Regions from separate parts of the Kitasatospora sp. NPDC001175 genome, predicted to be linked through region 3. Evidence: riboswitches for the same ligand, from Rfam matches in the RefSeq annotation. Region 3 holds a riboswitch; each other region holds the start of a gene.
What was found. Region 3 has a riboswitch for cobalamin ahead of ACWDAK_RS11375 (ribonucleoside-diphosphate reductase subunit alpha). Riboswitches for the same ligand answer to the same signal wherever they lie in the genome.

Region 1: it holds a riboswitch for cobalamin, as region 3 does, so the genes downstream of both, metE (5-methyltetrahydropteroyltriglutamate--homocysteine S-methyltransferase) here and ACWDAK_RS11375 (ribonucleoside-diphosphate reductase subunit alpha) in region 3, are expected to answer to the same signal.
Region 2: it holds a riboswitch for cobalamin, as region 3 does, so the genes downstream of both, ACWDAK_RS06810 (Nickel transporter NicT) here and ACWDAK_RS11375 (ribonucleoside-diphosphate reductase subunit alpha) in region 3, are expected to answer to the same signal.
Region 4: it holds a riboswitch for cobalamin, as region 3 does, so the genes downstream of both, ACWDAK_RS08790 (cobalamin biosynthesis protein) here and ACWDAK_RS11375 (ribonucleoside-diphosphate reductase subunit alpha) in region 3, are expected to answer to the same signal.

What each region holds. Positions count from the first base shown of each region.
Region 1 is NZ_JBSFJU010000010.1:132,589-137,520, forward strand. It holds gene ACWDAK_RS10565 (GlcG/HbpS family heme-binding protein) at 1-251, shown strand, start outside; partial or broken gene ACWDAK_RS10570 (enoyl-CoA hydratase-related protein) at 1,177-1,749, shown strand; gene ACWDAK_RS10575 (cobalamin-binding protein) at 2,046-2,963, opposite strand; cobalamin riboswitch at 3,150-3,345, shown strand; gene metE (5-methyltetrahydropteroyltriglutamate--homocysteine S-methyltransferase) at 3,521-4,932, shown strand, end outside.
Region 2 is NZ_JBSFJU010000006.1:91,573-96,504, forward strand. It holds gene ACWDAK_RS06785 (peptide-N4-asparagine amidase) at 1-239, shown strand, start outside; gene ACWDAK_RS06790 (M14 family metallopeptidase) at 453-1,520, opposite strand; gene ACWDAK_RS06795 (hypothetical protein) at 1,536-1,847, opposite strand; gene ACWDAK_RS06800 (TetR/AcrR family transcriptional regulator) at 1,936-2,679, opposite strand; gene ACWDAK_RS06805 (ArsR/SmtB family transcription factor) at 2,781-3,143, opposite strand; cobalamin riboswitch at 3,228-3,443, shown strand; gene ACWDAK_RS06810 (Nickel transporter NicT) at 3,475-4,572, shown strand; gene ACWDAK_RS06815 (isochorismatase family protein) at 4,678-4,932, shown strand, end outside.
Region 3 is NZ_JBSFJU010000011.1:141,791-146,722, reverse strand. It holds gene ACWDAK_RS11375 (ribonucleoside-diphosphate reductase subunit alpha) at 1-1,622, opposite strand, end outside; cobalamin riboswitch at 1,780-1,937, opposite strand; gene ACWDAK_RS11370 (GNAT family N-acetyltransferase) at 1,991-2,485, opposite strand; gene ACWDAK_RS11365 (helix-turn-helix domain-containing protein) at 3,129-4,100, shown strand; gene ACWDAK_RS11360 (histidine phosphatase family protein) at 4,194-4,932, opposite strand, start outside.
Region 4 is NZ_JBSFJU010000008.1:106,847-111,778, reverse strand. It holds gene ACWDAK_RS08800 (hypothetical protein) at 1-47, opposite strand, end outside; gene ACWDAK_RS08795 (alpha/beta hydrolase family protein) at 298-1,413, opposite strand; cobalamin riboswitch at 1,665-1,846, shown strand; gene ACWDAK_RS08790 (cobalamin biosynthesis protein) at 1,965-2,921, shown strand; gene ACWDAK_RS08785 (cobyric acid synthase) at 2,977-4,512, shown strand; gene ACWDAK_RS08780 (putative cobaltochelatase) at 4,519-4,932, shown strand, end outside.

The DNA.
Region 1 (4,932 bases), on a different contig from region 3:
CGCAGTCCTACCAGTCGGCCGAGCGCAAGGCCTTCACCGCGGTCTCTTGGAACGCGCCGACCTCCGAGTTGGTCAAGCGCCTCGCCCAGGCGCCGGGCCTCAAGGACATCCCCGGCACCCTCTTCCTGGCCGGCGGCGCACCGGTCCAGGTCAAGGGCGCGCCCGTCGCGGCGGTAGGTGTGGCCGGCGCGCCCAGTGGCGACCTGGACGAGCAGTTCGCCCAGGCCGGCGTGGCGGCCCTCGGAAAGTAGTCCGGGAGCGGGGAGCCGGTCTGGTCCCGGGCCGGCTCCAGCGCCGTTCGCCGGGACCGCCTCCGTCCGAGGCGGCGTGCGACGACGGGCACGCCCGCTGAGGCGAGGCCGAGACCACGGCCCGGGGTCACACGCATCCGAGGTTCGCCCGCCGCAGCCCGGGCCGGAGCACGCCGAGGAGGAACTGCCCGGCCCGTACGGCAGGGCGCTCCGCCGCCAGGTCGATCGAGTGCCTGCCTGGTGGCTGCTACCCGAGACCGGTCCGGCCGTGGTGCCCGGCTACCGATTCGGTCAAGGAGTATGGAAATCACGGGAGTTGAGCAAGAGGGTAATGCCAGCAGGTGCGTGAGGACCGCACGCACGGAGCGGTCACTTGGAGAAGTGCGTGCGGGCCGCGGCGGGCCGCAGGATGTCACCGACCTTCAGGCCGTGCCGACGGGCGGTGCCGCGCTTGAGCCGCTGCGGACGGTCCTCGTCCACGAGGACGCCGGGCGTGACGTCCGCGAGCGGGATGTAGAACTGAGGGTTCTACGCCGACCGATCCGGTGAGGAGAGCGTACCGGGGCAGCTGAGACGAGTGAAGGGGGCTAGGGTGGCGCGCTGTGCGGCTGGGCGAGTACCCGAGTGACCGCGGCGAGCGCGCGGAAGCCTGTACCGACATGGTTCTGACCTGCGAAAACGGGGTGCGGCTGCGACAATCGGGCGAGTGGCTTCGGCGGCCCGATACTGAGGTGGCCCACCTTGTCGTGCGGCTAGTGTCGGCGCGATCCAGAAGGGCTTCGATTCTCGGGTATGCGCGCGTAGATCAGGGTGTGGTCCACTGATGCTGACTTTTGCTGACCTGACCTGATGGAATTGTCAGGTATGGCTCGCGCGTAGGGCAGCTGCAACCCGGGCTGCTCGGGAGCGGGCCGGGGACGCGACAGACGCCTACCTGGGCGACTGGTTCGCCGCCTGGGACCGCTTCGGCGCGCTGCGCAAGCCGGTCGTCGCGGCCGTCGCGGCCGTCGCGGCCGTCGCGGCCGTCGCGGGCTACGCGCTCGGCGGCGGCTGCGAGCTGGCGATGCTGTGCGACGTCCTACTGGCGGCGGACACCGCGAAGTTCGGCCAGCCGGAGATCAAGCTCGGTGTGATCCCGGGCATCGGAGGTTCGCAGCGCCTGACCCGGGCGATCGGCAAGGCGAAGGCCATGGAGCTCTGCCTGACCGGCCGCATGATGGGCGCCGAGGAGGTCGAGCGGGCCGGCCTGGTCTCCCGGAGCGTCCCGGCCGACCAGCTGCTGGCCGAGGCACTGGCCACCGCCGAGACGATCGCTGCGATGTCCACCCCGGTGGCGATCACGATGAAAGAGAGCGTCAACCGCGCCTTCGAGACCAGCCTCGCCGAGGGCGTCCGCTTCGAACGCCGGCTCTTCCACGCCACCTTCGCCACCGCAGACCAGAAGGAGGGCATGGCGGCCTTCGCCGAGAAGCGCCCGCCGTCGTTCACCCACCGCTGACCCGCCGCCAGGGCGAGCCGCCCGATGCGGGGACGGCTCGCCGGCACGTCCGAATCCGCGCCGGCACCGCGCGCCGGCCACGAGAGCAGGAGGACAGTCCTCCGGACCCGGGGCACGACCAGCCCGACGAATCAGTCCAGCCTTGCCGCGCACCCCGCTCCCTCGGGGAGGTCCTGACTACCGCCAGGCACTGTAGGGCTGAGCGGGCCGATCGGCTCGGTGGCGTCCTCCCCGCCCCGGGCGGGGTTTCGCCCACCCGGGTCGGGCGGGGGTGGGAGCGCCCCGCGGAGCCGTCGCTAACGGGCCGGGCGGCGGGCCTCGTCGACGGTCACCGTGTCGCCCGTCCGGACGCCGTGCAGGATCTGGGCCAGGACTTCGACGCCGCGGACGACGCGGGGACCGGGACGGTTGAAGTAGGACGGGCCGTCGAGGATCCAGACCCGGTCGTCCCGGACGGCCGGCAGCTCGTCCCAGCCCGGCAGTCCGGTGAGCAGATGGAATTCCCGCTCGGTCCGGGCCGGCGGGAATCCGCAGGGCAGGACCAGCAGGACATCGGGCCGGGCGGAGCGCACCGCGTCCCAGGTGATGGGCTTGGTGTGCTCGCCCGCCTCGGCCAGCAGCGGGGTCCCGCCCGCGATCTCGACCTGCTCGGGCACCCAGTGGCCGGCGGGCCAGAGCGGGTCGAGCCATTCCACCGCGACGACCCGTGGTCGGGGCAGGCCATGCACGGCCGCCGCTACCCGGTCCAGCCGCGCGTGCAGTGCGGCGGCGACGCGGGCGGCGGTGGCCGCGACACCGAGTTCGGCGCCGACGTGTTCCAGGCAGGCGATGACCTCGGGGAGCGTTCGGGGTTCCAGGCTCAGCACGCGCGGGCCGCCGTCCAGGATCCGCACGGCCTCGGTCACTCCGGTGTAGGACACGGCGCACACCTCGCAGAGGTCCTGAGTGAGGACGACGTCGGGCGCGAGGGCGGCCAATTTTTCCACGTCGAGCGTGTAGAGCGACGAGCCCCGGTGGGCCGCGCCGCCGACGGCCTCCGAGATCTCCCGGCTGGTGAGCCGGTCGGCGTCGAACTCGGCAGCCGTCACCACCGGGATCCCCGCGACGGTGGCGGCCGGCCGGTCGCACTCGTGAGTCCGGCCGACCAGGGCCCCACCCAGACCGAGCTCGGCGGCGATGTCGGTCGCAGCAGGCAACAGGGAGACGATCCGCATGCGCCTAGCCTAGAGAGCCCGGGTCCAGGCCGTGGGGAGCACTGCGGCAGGGGTCGGTCGACGAGTACGGCGAGGTCCCGGACGGAGCACGGGCGGATGAGGGAGGATCCGACGCCGTCTCAATATGTGGGCGATTGAGTGATTCTCCAGCCGGATGCTGGCGGATTGGCTCTAGGCTGGCCGGTGCAGCTGGTTCGCCCTGTCCGCCAGGCAGGGTGTCGTAAGAGGGAACCCGGTGGGAATCCGGGACTGCCCCGCAGCGGTGAGTGGGAACGACCGCCGTCATACGCACTGGGCCCGGGTCGGGTTTGGGAAGCGACGGCCAGTAGGTGTCCGCCCTTCACGGGTGGGTGTGTCCGCGAGTCCGAAGACCTGCCCGCTGCCCGCCCGCGGACGATCCGCGTGTGGACATCCGGTGACCTCGAGGGCGGGTCGGCGACCATACCAGGCGGATCAGGCACGCGCGTCCACGGCGGCCGCCGCCCGGTTCGTCATCCCTTCGCGTTCTCGTGCCGTCGCCGGGCCCTTGAGGAGACAGACTCGCGAAGGAGAGTCCCTTGACCACGAAGTCCGCAGCCGCGGCAATCGCGACCGTGTACGGCTACCCCCGCCAGGGCCGGGGCCGGGAGCTCAAGAAGGCGATCGAGGGCTACTGGAAGGGCGCGGTCACCGCCGACGCTCTACTGGCCACCGCCGCCGACCTGCGCCGGGGGAACTGGCAGCAGCTCGCCGACTCCGGCATCGAGGAGGTCCCCACCGGGGACTTCTCGCTCTACGACCATGTTCTGGACACCACGGTAGCCGTCGGCGCGATCCCGGCCCGCCACCGCGCCGCCGTCGACGCCGACCCGCTTGACGGTTACTTCGCGATGGCACGCGGCACCCAGGAGGTGGCGCCGCTGGAGATGACCAAGTGGTTCGACACCAACTACCACTACCTGGTGCCCGAACTCGGCCCCGACACCGCCTTCACCGCGAACCCGGCCAAGGCCGCCGGCGAACTGGCCGAGGCCCTGGCGCTCGGCCACGAGGCCCGCCCGGTGCTGGTCGGCCCGGTCACCTACCTGCTGCTGGCCAAGCCCGCGCCCGGTGTCGCCGCCGACTTCGAGCCGCTCACCCTGCTGGACCGGCTGCTGCCCGTCTACGCCGAGCTGCTGGCCGACCTGCGCGCCGCCGGCGCCGCCTGGGTGCAGCTGGACGAGCCCGCGCTCGTCCAGGACCGCACCCCCGCCGAGCTCAACGCCGCCGCCCGCGCCTACCGCGACCTCGGCGCCCTCACCGACCGGCCCAAGCTCCTGGTCGCGAGCTACTTCGACCGCCTCGGCGAGGCCTTGCCGGTGCTGGCCAAGGCCCCCGTCGAGGGCTTGGCGCTGGACTTCACGGGATCTGCCGCCGCCAACCTCGACGATCTCGCCGCCGCCGGCGGCCTGCCCGGCAAGCGGCTGGTCGCCGGGGTGGTCGACGGCCGCAACATCTGGATCAACGACCTGGAGAAGTCGCTCGCCACCCTGGCGACCCTCCTCGGCCTCGCGGACACGGTCGACGTGGCGCCGTCCAGCTCGCTGCTGCACGTGCCCATCGACGCCACCATCGAGCGCGACATCGACCCGCAGATCGTCCGCTGGCTCGCGTTCGCCAAGCAGAAGTCGGCTGAGGTGGCGCTGCTGGCCCGGGGCCTGCGCGAGGGCGCGGGGGCGATCGCCGCCGAACTCGCCGCCAACCGCGCCGACCTGGCCTCCCGTGCCACCTCGCCGATCACCCGCGACCCGGCGGTCCGCGCCCGCACCGCTGCCGTCTCCGAGGCCGACGCGCGCCGCGCCCAGGCATACCCACAGCGGGCCGAGGCTCAGCGAGCCAGGCTCGGGCTGCCGCTGCTGCCGACCACCACCATCGGATCCTTCCCTCAGACCTCCGAACTGCGCGTGGCCCGGGCAGATCTGACTGCGGGGCGGATCGACGCCGCTGCGTA
Region 2 (4,932 bases), on a different contig from region 3:
CCGACCAGCGCGCCGCCATGCAACTCGGCTACCACCGGGTCGACACCACGGCCACCGGCGCCCACACCACCTCCCGCGCGAGCGTCGACCACACCCTGAGCCCGAGCGCCCACCGGCACAGCGGCGACTCCACCGTCCGGACCGCCGAATCCACCGAGAGCTACCGGGCGAGCGGCCCCGACGGCCCGTACGAGCGCACCGTCACCACCCGTGACGGCTGGCCGGTGAACGGCGGCTGAGCGGCCGCCACCCGGCACCGAGCCGCGGCCCCGGAAGACCTGCGACGGTCGACCGGGGCCGCCGTGCCGGTCGGCCCGTCACCGCCGTGCCGGTCGGGCAGCGACGCCGCGCCGGTCGGGCCGTCACCGCCGTGCCGGTCGGGCAGCGACGCCGTGCCGGTCGGGCCGTCACCGCCGTGCCGGTCGGGCAGCGACGCCGTGCCGGTCGGGCCGTCACGGCTGCAGGGCTGCCAGGCAGAACCGCACCAGGCCGGCGTCGACCTCCTTGATGATCTCCGACATCTCCGACCAGGGCGGCTGGAACTCGGTGCCCCACTCGATGGTGTAAGCGAAGACCTTGCCCTTGGACGGGTCGACGAGGTGCCGGGAGTAGGCGTAGTCGTCGCTGGTCCCGCTGGTCGGGTAGAGGTCGTAGCCGGCCTTCGGCGTGTACGCGGTGCCGCGGACGCCCTGCAACCCCTGGCAGAACCGCTGGGCGAGCAGCACCGAGGTGTCGAAGTCGTCCTTGGCGATGAACTCCCCGTACCTGTCGGCCGCGAGCCCGCGCTGCCCGTCGAAGGCGGGGTTCCGGAAGGTCATGGTCTGGTCGGTGGACTGGTCCTGGTCGTCGCCCCAGACGTAGAGCATGTCCTCGGAGTAGCTGTGCACATCGACGAACCACCGGGTGCGGGGGTAGGAGTCCAGCAGGCGGCGGACGTTGCGGGTCTCGGGTTCGGAGAAGGCGGCCGGCCCGTGGAACACCTGGTAGTCGCACGGGTCTTCGGAGACCTGGACCCCCGAGTGCGGGGCGAAGGCGGTGGTGAAGTCGAACAGGAAGTCGTAGTTGCGGTTGATGTCGACGCCGACGCAGGAAGGGCCGTGCGAGTAGGCGGGGTTGCGGTTCTTTCGCCACATCGGGTCCACGGTCTGGCTGTAGTGCCGCCCGTCCGGGTTGACCAGCGGGAAGACGACCAGGTCCATGCCCTCCAGCACGGTCCGCACCTGTGCCGAGCTGAAGCTCGTGGCGCCGTACCCCAGGCCGGTACCGGTGTGGTACGCCTCCAGCAGGTCGGCGGCGAGGTGGACCAGGATCTCGCAGCTGCCCCATTCTCGGGCGTGCACGCCGCCGATCAGCACGGCGCAGTCCCTGGTGCCGGTCGGGGCGGCGCCGATCCGCAGGGCGTGGCAGGTGTTCCCCTCGACCGACGGTTCCAGGAGGGTGACCAGCTGGCAGAGTGAGGGATAGGCGGTGGACAGGCTGACCACCGCGGAGTCGACCTCGGTGGTGTTCAGGTACGACATCTGGGCCTCCTCGGGTCAGTCGTGCGCCTTGAGGCCCAGCCCGCGCGGGATCTGCTCGCCGACCGCGTACCGGTTGCCCCGGCCGACCTCCGCCTGGCGGGCGCGTCCGGTGGCGGTGGCGTCCTCGATCACCTGGACCGTGACACCCTCGCGTTCGAGGTCCTCGGCCTCGGCGGGGGAGACGTACGCCTCGATGCTGATGCTCCGGTCGGCACCGCGGTGGGGACGTCCGCCGACGTCGGGCCGCTTCTCGCGGAGGAGGGTGTGCAGGACGGTCGGATCCGTCGCGGTCACGCGGACCCGGAGAATTCTGTCGCGATCGGACATGGCGACCTCTTCCGGGCGCCGTCGCGGAGTCCGGCTCCGCTGCCGACGACGCCGCGTGTGGGTGACTCCGTATGTTTACGCTGTATCTTCAGCGTGCTCTTCCGTCGTAGAACGAGTCAAGGGGCGCGTCGGGCATCCGACTCAGCAGGCTGTCCAGCCCGGCCAGCAGCTCCTCCTGGTCGTCGTAGTCCGCCAGCAGCGGGACCAGCGCCCGCAGCCTCGGGTACCGGTCGGCGGGCAGGCGGTGCAGGCCCAGGCGCAGCATCGGGTCCGGCTCGTCGGGGTCGTCGATCACCTGGCGCTTGTCGACCAGCAGGCAGCCCAGGTTCCAGGCCACGAACCTCCGGTAGATCATCAGCGAGGTGGCGTGGTCGAAACCGGCCCGGCCGAGCACGGCGAGGAGATGCTCGGTGAGCTGCAGCACCGGGGCGGGGCGGCGGGCCATCGGGACGCTCAGCGGGCGGGTGGCCACCAGCGGCAGGATCTCGGGGTGGACGTGCGCCACCGAGGCGAAGGCGCCGGCGATCCGGCGTAGCTCCGCCCGCCAGGCCCGACCGCCTCCGGCCGCCGCGGTGGCCTCGGCCGAGCTCCGCAGTTGGGTGATCACCTCGGCGAAGTAGGCCTCCACCAGGCCGTCCAGCAGGGCTTCCTTGCCCGGCGTGTAGCGGTAGATGGCCATCGACTCCACGCCCAGATCGGCGGCCAGCCGGCGCATGGTGAGCGCGCCCAGCCCCTCCCGGTCGACCAGCGAGACGGCCGCGGCGAGCACCAGGGGCCGGCTCAGCCGTCCGCGCTTCTCGGGAGTGCCCCGGTCGGGCTCCGCTGCTGCCATCTCCGCCTCCCTCGCCGTGCCCGCGGGGATCGGTCCGTCAGCTGACAACAGAAGGATACAAGCTACGCACGGGCCGTCGGGAGGATCGGGCACACCGCAGCTCAGTCCCGGTGGCCCAGCACCCCGTGTGCCAGCACCTCGGCGACGGCGGGGTCGACCAGCCGGTAGCGGATGATCCGCCCGTCGCGCTCGCCGCTGACCAGCCCGGCGGCGCGCAGCAGGCGCAGCGCCTGGGAGACCGCCGGGTCGCGCATGCCGGTGGCGACGGCGAGGTCGGTGACGGCGAGCGGTCCCGTCTCGTGGAGGGCGAGCAGCAGCGAGAGCCGTCCGGGGTCGGCGAGCAGGGCGAAGCGTTCGGCCCAGGACCGGACGTGCTCGGTGTCGCCGATCGCGGCGATCGCCTCGCAGACCCGGTGCCCGTCGATGGTCCTGCGGTCGGCACGGTCGGCGGGGACGAGATGCATGCCAGGCATTCTCGCAGCAGCGGTACCTGTGATACCCGACACCTGCACAGCTGTGCAGGCTTGCAGTGGTGCCGTACGGCCCCCTACCGTTGTGCCCGCCGTGGTGCTCGGGAAGACCGGTGACGGACTCTCAGGAGTCCCAGACCGGAGCGGCCCTCGCCACTGTGATCGGGAAGTACCGGCATCATCCCCGCCCCCGCCAGGGACGGGCGGCCACTGGACGAGAACGCGTCCGGGAAGGCCGGGTGCGGGTGCGTTCGACCCGTCAGCCAGGAGACCGGCCACGGCATCTCACGAACGGATCCACGAGGTGCTGGAGCGTGACCCGCAGATGACCCTGCCCAGAACCGAAGCCGCTCCGGCGGCGGCCCCCGCCCTGCCCGCCTTCCGCTGGAAGCGCGAGGACACCGTGCGGACCGCCGGCCTGATGGCGGTGATCCTGGCCATGCACGTGCTGGCCTTCGGAGTCCTGATCCTCCTGGTGGCGCCGGAGAAGTACCAGGTCGGAACCCAGGTCTACGGGATCGGCCTCGGCGTGACCGCGTACACCCTGGGGATGCGGCACGCCTTCGACGCCGACCACATCGCCGTCATCGACAACACCACCCGCAAGCTGATGGCCGACGGCAAGCGCCCGGTCTCGGTGGGCTTCTGGTTCGCGCTCGGCCACTCCTCGATGGTGGTCATCATGGCGGCGCTGGTGGCCGGCGGTGCCGCGTTGGCCGGGACACTGATGGACGACCAGTCCACGACCCACCAGGTGCTCGGCATGATAGGCACCACCGCCTCAGGGGTGTTCCTCTACCTGATCGCCGCGCTCAACCTGGCCGCGCTGGTGGGGATCGCGAAGGTGTTCCGGGCGATGCGCGCGGGCCAGTACGACGAGCGCGAGCTGGAGGCGCACCTCAACTCGCGCGGTCTGATGAACCGGATCCTCTCCCGGGCCACCCGCTCGATCACCCGGCCCGGCCAGATGTTCCCCGTCGGCATGGTGCTCGGTCTCGGCTTCGACACCGCGACCGAGGTCACCCTGATGGTGATGGCGGGTTCGGGCGCGGCGGCCGGTCTGCCCTGGTACGCCATCGTCTGCCTGCCCCTGCTGTTCGCGGCCGGAATGAGCCTGTTCGACACCCTCGACGGCACCTTCATGAACTTCGCGTACCAGTGGGCGTTCTCCAACCCGGTCCGCAAGGTGTACTACAACTTGACCATCACCGGTCTCTCCATTGCGGTCGCCTTCATCATCGGGACCATCGAACTGGTCGGTGTCCTGCACGAGAAGCTGGACCTCACCGACCCGGTGACCGGCTGGATCGCCGGACTGAGTCTGGACAACGTCGGTTTTGTGATCGTCGGCCTGTTCTTCGTGGTCTGGGTCGCGGCGATCGGCTACTGGCGCTTCGCCAAGGTCGAGCAGCGCTGGTCGTGAACCTGGCCCGGGTCGACCCGCGCCGCGCCGATCCCCGGTCAACGTACAACTCGCCCGGTTTCCAGGTAGGTTGGGGGTCTGCCGTGACCGGGGATCGGGGGATTCGTGCTGCCGGAGACCGAGGCGAAGCCGCACGACTGGCGGATCGAGGGCCGGGAGTACGCCCGGCACGAGGAGCGCCGCGGCCGCCGCTTCGCGTACCAGTCGCTGATGCCGGCCCGCACCGCGCTGGTGGTGGTCGACATGGTGCCGTTCTTCGTGGCCGGGAACCCGTACTGCCGTGGCATCGTGCCCAACATCGCGCGCCTCGCCGAGGGACTCCGGACAGCCGGCGGCACGGTCGCCTGGGTCGTGCCCGCG
Region 3 (4,932 bases):
TGCTTGGCCTCGGTGGAGTCGAAGTCCAGGCGGAGCCTGAAGAAGACGTCCTGCAGGCCCATCACGCCCAGACCCACCGGCCGCCAGCGGGAGTTGGACGCGCCGGCCTCGGTGGTCGGGTAGAAGTTGATGTCGATGACCCGGTCGAGGAAGGTCACGGCGGTGCGCACGGTGGCGTCCAGCCGCTCCCAGTCCATCGCGCTCACGAGGTCGTCGGCACTGGCGCCGTCGGCCACGTGGGCACCGAGGTTGACCGAGCCGAGGTTGCAGACCGCGGTCTCGGAGTCGTCGGTGACCTCCAGGATCTCGGTGCAGAGGTTGGAGGAGTGCACGGTGCGGCCGGGCAGCGCGGTCTGGTTGGCGGCGCGGTTGGAGGCGTCCTTGAAGGTCATCCAGCCGTTGCCGGTCTGCGCCAGGGTGCGCATCATCCGGGCGTACAGGGTCTGCGCCGGGATGGTGCGGACGGCCTTGCCCTCGGCCTCGGCCTTGCAGTAGGCGGCGTCGAACTCGTCGCCCCACAGGTCGACCAGCTCGGGGACGTCGGCCGGGGAGAACAGCGACCAGTCCTCGTTGGCGTTGACCCGGCGCATGAACTCGTCCGGGATCCAGTGCGCCAGGTTGAGGTTGTGGGTCCGGCGGGCCTCCTCGCCGGTGTTGTCGCGGAGCTCCAGGAACTCCTCGATGTCAGCGTGCCAGGTCTCCAGGTAGACGCAGGCCGCGCCCTTGCGACGGCCGCCCTGGTTGACCGCGGCGACCGAGGAGTCCAGGGTGCGCAGGAACGGGACGATGCCGTTGGACTTGCCGTTGGTGCCCCGGATCAGGCTGCCGCGCGAGCGGATCCGGGAGTAGGACAGGCCGATGCCGCCGGCGTGCTTGGACAGCCGGGCGATCTGCGCGTAGCGGTTGTAGATCGAGTCCAGGTTGTCCAGCGGCGAGTCCAGCAGGTAGCAGCTGGACATCTGCGGGTGCTTGGTGCCGGAGTTGAAGAGCGTCGGGGAGGAGGTCAGGTACTCCAGGCGGCTCATCAGCCGGTAGAGCTCGGCCACCTCGGCCACCGACTGCTCGCTGTCGCCCACCGCGAGGCCCGCCGCCACGCGGAGCAGGAAGTGCTGCGGGGTCTCGATCACCATGCGGGTGATCGGGTGGCGCAGCAGGTAGCGGGACTGCACGGTGCGCAGGCCGAAGTACTCGAAGCGGTCGTCGCCCGACAGGTCGATCAGGGCGTCGAAGGCCTCGGCGTGCTTGGCGACCAGGGCGGCGGTGGCGTCGCCGATCAGCCCCTCGGCGTGGCCGACGGCGATCGAGGCGGAGAACGACACGGCACCCTGGCTCATCGCCTCGTCGGCGATCTCCATGGCGAGCAGGCGGGCGGCCAGCTTCGAGTACTGGGGGTCCTCGGCGATCATCGACGCGGCGGCCTCCACAGCCAGCCCGCGCAGCTCGGCGAAGTCCGAGCCGGCGTGGCGGCCGCGCAGCGCGGCGGCGGCGACGTGGCCGGGGTCCACCTGGGGGAGGTCCACGCTGCGGTCGGTGAGGAGCCGAAGCAGTGCCGCACCGGGGTCGGTCTGGGTGGTGGCGGCGGAACCCTGGGAAGGCAGGGCAACTGAGGCAGCGATGGTCAAGGCGCTTCTCTCCTGGCGGCGGCGTCGGATGAGGATCGTCCGGACCGACATGAGCGCAGGGAGGTGCAGCACGACCGGAGACCGGCGCGCTCTCTACCCCCTGGCCCACCCGCGAGGCCCGGACGTACTGCGGTGCTGCAAGGCATCTGCGGGGAAGCCGTGTGGCACACCGTCGGCAGGTAGCCGGACTTGCGGGGGCCTGGAGAGCCGCCCGCTCACCGCTGCGGGGCAGTCCCGGATTCACACCGGGTTCCCCTGCTTCGACAGCGAGAGCGAGCATACATGTTGTGGCGGTCCGACGATGCGGCACCACATGTAGTGCCGTGTGTCGCAGGCGGACCAACCGCATGGTTGTGCGGGAGGGGTGTTCAGAAGGTGATCGAGTACACCATCAGGTCGATCCCGGGAGCGGCCGTCCAGTCCCGGTCGGGGGTTCGGACGAAGCCCAGGCGCTCGTAGATCCGGTGCGCCGCCTTCATCGCCGGGCGGGTCGAGAAGGCCATCCCGGCCAGCCGGAGCTCCCGACAGCGGGCCATCGCGGCGCGGACCAGGGCCTCTCCGGCGCCGCGTCCGCGCGCCGCCGCGCCGACCGCCAGCATCCGGATCTCGCCCTCGTGCGGCTCGGCGATGTCGGCCCACTCGGTGCCGCCGACCGCGAGGGTCACACAGCCGAGGACCTGCCGGGTGTGCGGGTCGAGCGCGACGAGGAGTTCGGCCTCCTCGTTGCGGCGCCCGGCGTCCCGGAGGAGCTGGACGTAGCCGCTGTCCGGCGAGGTGTGACCGTCGCCCACGAACGCCTCGACCGTGACTTCACCTGCGGCTTCGAGGTCCTCTTCGAGGGCGCGGCGGATGAGGATGCCCATCCGGACAGTGTGCCCGACGGGAGGGTGCACACGGCAGTCAGGGTGGCGGGCGGGCGGGTGCCGGCGAGGGGTGTGGCGCCGGACGGAGGGCTCGCCGGGCGGGCGCCGGTGGGGAGCAGGGACGCGCTGGCGGGGAAGGCGGAGGCGGCTGGCACGGTGCCGTACGGGCGGTCGGGAAGAACCGGGGCCGAAGGGTGGTTGGGGTCGTCGTGACCGTCATCAGGACCGCCGTAGCCGCCGCCCGGGTCGGGCCCGCCGCCGCGTCCGGTCAGCTCACGGCCGATCAGGAAGCCCAGCAGTCCGAAGCCGCTGATGGCGCCGATCAGGCCGAGCGAGGTCGCGAGGGTCTCGGGAGTCATGTCCTCCACCCTCGTCCGCGCGGGCCGCTGTCACGAGTGGCGGAAACGACCGATTGCGTCGAAATCCTGCCAGCCTCTCGCGGGGTGGGGCGTGCCGATGCCGCGGCGGCCGGCGGCCCGGCCGGCCACGGGGGCGGAAGTCACCGGACGGCGGGCAGGGGAGGGGCGACGGACGAGGGAGGGGCACGGGGATGCGGAGCGGTGCGCACGGCCCGGCGGTCGACGGCCGCCGCCGTGGGGCCGGGGGCCCGGAGGCGGACGAGGGCGTACGGCATCCTGGGCGGATGCTGAAGAACGTCGCCGCGGTGGTGCTGGAGCCGGTCCACCCGTTCGAACTCGGCGTCGCCTCCGAGGTGTTCGGGCTCGACCGTAGCGACGACGGGCTGCCGGTGTACGACTTCGCCCTCGCTGCCGACCGTCCCGGGCGGCATGCCACCCATGCCGGCTTCGGCCTGGACGTCCCGTACGGGCCGGAGCGGCTGGCCGAGGCGGACCTGATCGTGGTCACCGCGGTCGGACGGCGCGCCGAGTATCCGGAGGCGCTCGTCGAAGCACTGCGCGCGGCAGTCGAGCGCGGGGCGCGCGCGTTGTCCATCTGCAGCGGCAGTTTTCTGCTGGGCGCCGCCGGGCTGCTGGACGGGCGCCGCTCCACCACGCACTGGAAGCACGTCGACGAGATGGCCCGGCGCTTCCCGCGCACCACTGTCGAACCCGACGTGCTCTACGTGGACGACGATCCGGTGATCACCTCCGCCGGGACGGCCGCCGGGATCGACGCCTGCCTGCACCTGGTCCGCAAGCTGCAGGGCGCGGAGGTGGCCCGGGGGATCGCCCGGCGGATGGTGGTCGCCCCGCACCGTGACGGCGGGCAGGCGCAGTTCGTCGACCGGCCGATGCCGGTGTGTGACGCGGACTCGCTCGGCGGGCTGCTGGACTGGCTGCGCCAGCACCTGCACCGTGACCTGACGGTTGATCAACTGGCCGCCCGTGCCCACATGTCGCCCCGCACCTTCGCCCGCCGCTTCCAGCAGGAGACCGGCACCACCCCGCACCGCTGGATCACCAACCAGCGCCTGCTGCTGGCCCAGCGCCTGCTGGAGGGCACCAGTCAGCCCGTGGACGCGGTCGCCGCCCGCTGCGGCTTCGGCAACGCGGCCACCCTCCGGCACCACTTCGGCCGCTGGCTCGGGACGACGCCGCAGGCGTATCGCCGCGCCTTCGCGGGGAGTTGGCCGGATGCGCGGAGCCGGGGTTGACCGGCGGACGGCACCCGGGTGCGGCGAGGCGCGTGAGCGACCCGGCGGCCCGGTGCGGCGTCGGGTGCGCAACTGCCCGGCGGCCCTGGGCGGTCAGGTCAGGTGGGCGACCGAGTTCCAGTGCTCGGGGTGGAGCCGGCCGGCCTGGGAGCGCCACAGGCTGGTCGAGCAGTTGCTCACCGCCCGCAGGTCCAGCAACTCGGGCTCGGTGAGCCGGTCCAGGACGTAGCGCAGCATCAGCACCGTGCAGTCGTGCGCCACCACCAGCACCGCCCGCCCGTCCTCCTCCTCGCAGAGGTCGCGCAGGAAGCTGCGCACCCGCAGGGCCACGTCCAGGAACGATTCGCCACCGGGTGGCCGGTAGTAGAGCTCGCCCATCTTGCGGCGGCGGGCGGCCTCGACGGGGTGCTCCTTCTCGATCGCGGCGGCGGTCAGCATCTCCAGGACGCCGAGTTCTCTGTCCCGCAGCCGCTCGTCGTACCTGACCGCGAGGGAGTCCGGCACCGCGCCGAGGCCACGGGCCCGGTCTAGCGCGATCCGGGCGGTCTCGGCGGTGCGTACGTAGGGGGAGCACCAGACGGCGCGGGGACGGTCGGCGACGGGCAGGCCGGCCCACCAGCGCCCGAGGTCGCGTGCCTGGCGCCGGCCGTGCGGGGAGAGCGGTATGTCGGCGTCCCGGCTGGTGATCGGGACGGTCAGCGCGCCGGTCTCGGCGGCGATCCTGAACTCGACGTTGGCGGTGCTCTCGCCGTGCCGGGTGGCGATCAGGACGGAGGGCAGCGGCCGCAGGGATGCTGCGAGGCGGTGTCCGTTGATGACGCTGGTGAGTTCT
Region 4 (4,932 bases), on a different contig from region 3:
GTCGGCTGGAGCGGGGCATCACGGTCGCGCGGGTTCCGAGACGTCACGCCGTGCAGTCTTCCCCGTGCACCGGCCTTCTGTCACATCGGGTTCGGCGCGTCTTCGGCCGCCCGGTGTGAAGAGGTGGAAGAGATCGGGCAACAACCCGCAAACCGGGCTTGACATTCGAATGGTTGGCTTGTTCTGACTGTCGTGCACCCAACAAATCGATCGACCATCCGCCAGATCCGCACCGGAACCGGACCCTCGACACTTCCAGCTAATGTGATTGAATATCTACGGAGAGTGACAGTGTTTTCAGAGTAGCGGAGTGAGCCAGCGCCTCAGCACCTCGGCGTAGCCGTCCGAGTCGGCGTTCCAGAGCTGGGCGTGCTCCGCGTCCGGCACCTCGTGCAGGCTCACCAGGTCCCAGCGGCGGTGCGCCAGCCGGCGGGCGGCCTCGATCGGTGCGATGCCGTCGGCCGGGCTGCCCAGCAGCAGGGTCGGGAGGTGCAGGTCAGTACCGTCCGCGAGACGGGCGAGGGCCGCCGGGTCCACCTTGGTACGGCCTTCGGCGGCCAGGGCGCCGAGCTCGGCGAGGACACCCGGGACACCGGCGCGGACGCTCTCCCGGCGGACGCTCTCCTGCCAGTCGAGGATCGGGGAGTCCAGCACCAGTCCGGCGACCGACTCCCGCCGGGTGGACCTGGCGGCGGTCAACAGGCACATCGTGGCGCCCAGCGACCAGCCGTACAGCACGACCCGTCCCGCGCCACTCTCCAGGGCGAGCCCTACGGCCGCCTCGACGTCCCGCCACTCTGTCTCACCGAAGTGGCCGAGTCCGTCCGGTGGGTGCGGGGCGTCGGCGTCGCCCCGGTAGGTCACGGTCAGCGTCGGCAGTTTCAGCGAGTTCAGCACCGGGAGCACCGGGAGCGCCTGGGTGCGGTCGGCGCCCGGGCCGTGCACCAGGATCACCCAGGTGCCGCGCATGGCGTGGACGTACCAGGCGGGCAGCAGCCCGAGGTCGCCCTGGGCGACGGTCTCGGTGAAGTCGAGGCCGAGGGCGGTGGCCGGATCGCCGAGGTGGACCCGGGGGGTCAGCTCGACCTCGGTGCCGACGGTGAGGGTTCCGCTGTCGACACGCTCCAGCCGGCGGGTGACGGTCTGGATGTCGGTGCGCAGCACCCCGCCGACCACCGCGTGGCCGCCGCCGGCCCACTCCAGCGCGTACCGGCCCGCGCGTACGGTCTGCGGGGCCCGGGTGAGGGTGACGTGTCCGGCGGCGACCTCGTGCACCCGCAGTGTGGCGGCCAGGCCCGGCTTCCCGGGCTGCGGACGGACCGTGCGCTCGGACACCCTGCGGCCGATCAGGATGACCGCAGCTCCGGCTCCTACTGCGGTGGCCGCCACGGCGGCGGCGGTTCCCCAACGCATAGTGCTCCCCGGTGTGACCTTCATGGGCGGTACCTTCCAGTCCACTCTCCGCACGGCGGGCCTGCCACCGGGGCGTAGTCCGTCCGTGCGGACGGTGGGCCGGGCCTTCGCGGCGGCGGGCAGCCGGGCGGCTCCGCGGAGCCGGCGCCACCCCCGTGCGGTGTGCCGCGCGGTGGGCGGTGGACGGCCGAGACGGCTGTGATCAAGCCCTCCGCGCGGTTTGTTGACTCCCGGTCGCGGACCGTGGTGGGATCTTTCAGCCAAACGGAGGCATGCAGAGGAAGCCGGTGCGAATCCGGCGCGGTCCCGCCACTGTCACCGGGGAGCACGCTCGACTCATGGTCACGGCGGTCCGGTCGTCCGGCTGCTGGAAGGCCCGAGGGTGTGTCCGACCCGGGAGCCAGGAGACTCTCGCCCCCGGTACGTCGATCCAGGGCGCGGACCCTGAGTGAGGACACGCACGCCATGCAGGCTGCCCTGGCCGCTGTGCGGCCGCCGTTCGACCCGGCCGTGCCCGCCTTGCGGTCCGCCTCCGCCGCTGTGTCCGCACCGTGCCCCGCCTGAACCGCGCCGCCGCCTTCGCACTGGGCAGTGTCGCCGGCTACCTGGCCGACGCCGTCCTCGCCGACCCCCGGCGCGGGCATCCGGTAGCCGTCTTCGGTGCCGCCGCCGGGCGGGTGGAGCGCGCGCTCTGGCGCGACCGGCGGGCGGCGGGCGCCGGGTACACCGCAGTCTGCGTCGGTTCGGTCGCGGCCGGGGCGCACCTCGCCGAGCGGGCGCTCGGGCGCAGCCGGTACGGGCAGGCGGCGCTGGCCGCCGCCGCGACCTGGACGGTGCTCGGCGGTACCTCGCTCACCCGGGAGGCCAGGACGATCGGCCGTTCGCTGCGGGCCGGCGATCTGGCCGCCGCCCGGGAGCGGCTGCCGCACCTGTGCGGCCGCGACCCCAGCACGCTGGACGAGCAGCAGATCGCCCGCGCCGTCGTCGAGTCGGTGGCCGAGAACACCGCCGACGCCGTGGTCAACGCGCTGGCCTGGGGTGCGCTGGCCGGTACGCCGGGGCTGCTCGCCTTCCGGGCCGTCAACACGCTGGACGCGATGGTCGGTCACCGCTCGCCGCGCCATCTGCGCTTCGGCTGGGCCTCGGCCCGGCTGGACGACGTGGCCGGCTGGCCCGGTGCCCGGCTGACCGCCCTGCTCACGGTGGCCGCCGCGCCCGAGCCGCGGACCGCCTGGCGGGTCTGGCGCCGGGACGGCTCCGCGCACCCGAGCCCCAATGCCGGGCAGGCCGAGTCGTGCTTCGCCGGGGCGCTCGGGGTGCGGCTGGGCGGGACGCTGCGGTACGGCGAGCGGGTGGAGCACCGGCCGGTGCTCGGTGGGGAGTTGCGGCCGGTCGAGGTGGCGGACATCGAGCGGGCGTGTCAGCTCTCCCGACGGGTCGGGGCGTTGGCGCTGGCGGTCACCGTGACCGGGCGGGCGCTGTGGACCTGGCGGCGGGGGCGGTCGTGAGCGGCAACCCGGGAACGAGTGGCCGCAGAAGGACTGTTGAGTGGAGCGGAGGAGCATGAGCGGGGCACTGCTGGTCGCCGGGACGACCTCGGACGCGGGCAAGAGTGTGGTCACGGCGGGCATCTGCCGCTGGCTGGCCAGGCAGGGCGTGCGGGTGGCGCCGTTCAAGGCGCAGAACATGTCGCTCAACTCCTTCGTCACCGCCGACGGCGCCGAGATCGGCCGCGCCCAGGCGATGCAGGCGCAGGCCGCCCGCATCGAGCCGGAGGCTGCGATGAACCCCGTGCTGCTGAAGCCCGGCGGCGACGGCCGCAGTCAGGTGGTGCTGCTCGGCAGGCCGGTCGCCGAGGTGGGCGCGCTGGACTACCGCGAGCGCAAGCCCGTACTGCTGGAGCGGGCTCTGGAGTGCCTGGCCGATCTGCGCAGCCGGTACGAGGTGGTGGTCTGCGAGGGCGCGGGCTCGCCGGCCGAGATCAATCTGCGGGACCGGGACATCGCCAACATGGGGCTGGCCACGGCCGCCGGACTGCCGGTGGTGGTGGTCGGGGACATCGACCGGGGCGGGGTCTTCGCCGCGATGTACGGCACGCTGGCACTGCTCTCGGCCGAAGACCAGCGGCATGTCGCGGGCTGGTTCGTCAACAAGTTCCGGGGCGACGCCAGGCTGCTGGCGCCCGGTCTGGAGATGCTGCGTCAGCTGACGGGCCGCCCGGTGCTCGGCACCCTGCCGATGCTCTCCGGGCTGTGGCTGGACGCCGAGGACTCGCTCGACCTGACCACGGTGGTGGACCGGGCGGAGGCGAGCGGGCCGGTCGGCCGGGACGTCCTGCGGGTGGCAGTGGTGCGCTTCCCGAGGCTCTCCAACTTCACCGACGTGGACGCGCTGGCGCAGGAGCCCGGCGTGCTGGTCCGCTGGGCGACCCGGCCAGAGGAGCTGGCCGACGCCGACCTGGTGGTGCTGCCCGGCACCCGGGCCACCGTCGCCGACCTGGCCTGGCTGCGCGAGCGCGGCCTGGAGCCCGCACTGAAGGCGCGGGTGGCCGCCGGGCTGCCGGTGCTCGGGATCTGCGGCGGATACCAGATGCTCGGGCGGGTGATCGTGGACGAGGTGGAGTCCAGGGCCGGCGAGGTCGCCGGGCTCGGCCTGCTGCCGACCCGGGTGGTCTTCGGTGCCGAGAAGGTGCTGGCCCGGCCGGTCGGCGAGGCGCTCGGCGAGCGGGTCGAGGGCTACGAGATCCACCACGGTGTGGTGTCGGTCGAGGGCGGCGAGACCTTCGTCACCGACGGCCGCGGACACGGCCTGGACGGCTGCCGCCTCGGCCCGGTCTGGGGCACCACCTGGCACGGCGTGCTGGAGAACGACGCCTTCCGCCGCCGACTGCTGCGCCGGATCGCCGAGTCGTCCGGGCGGGAGTTCGTCCCCGCGCCGGACACCTCGTTCGCGGCGGCCCGGGAGGCCAGGCTCGACCGGCTCGGCGACCTGATCGAGGAGCACGCCGACACCGATGCGCTGTGGAAGCTGATCGAGAACGGGGTACTGGACGGACTGCCGTTCCTTCCGCCCGGTGCACCGCGACTGATGGAGAGCTGAGAGCTGATGAGTGACCTCCCGTACCCGTTCACCGCGATCGTCGGCATGGCCGACCTGCGGCTCGGGCTGCTGCTCAACGCCGTCTCCCCGGCGGTGGGCGGGGTGCTGGTGCGCGGCGAGAAGGGGACCGCCAAGTCGACCATGGTGCGCGCGCTGGCCGGCCTGCTGCCGTCGATCGCAACCGTGCCCGGATGCCGGTTCGCCTGCGACCCCGCGGCGGCCGATCCGCAGTGTCCGGACGGCCCGCACGCCCCGCAGCCCGCCGAGCAGCGCCCGGCGCACCTGGTCGAGCTGCCGGTCGGCGTCTCCGAGGACCGGATCGTCGGCTCGCTCGACCTGGAGCGGGCGCTGGCCGAGGGCGTCAAGGCCTACGAGCCGGGACTGCTGGCCAAGGCGCACCGGGGCGTGCTCTACATCGAC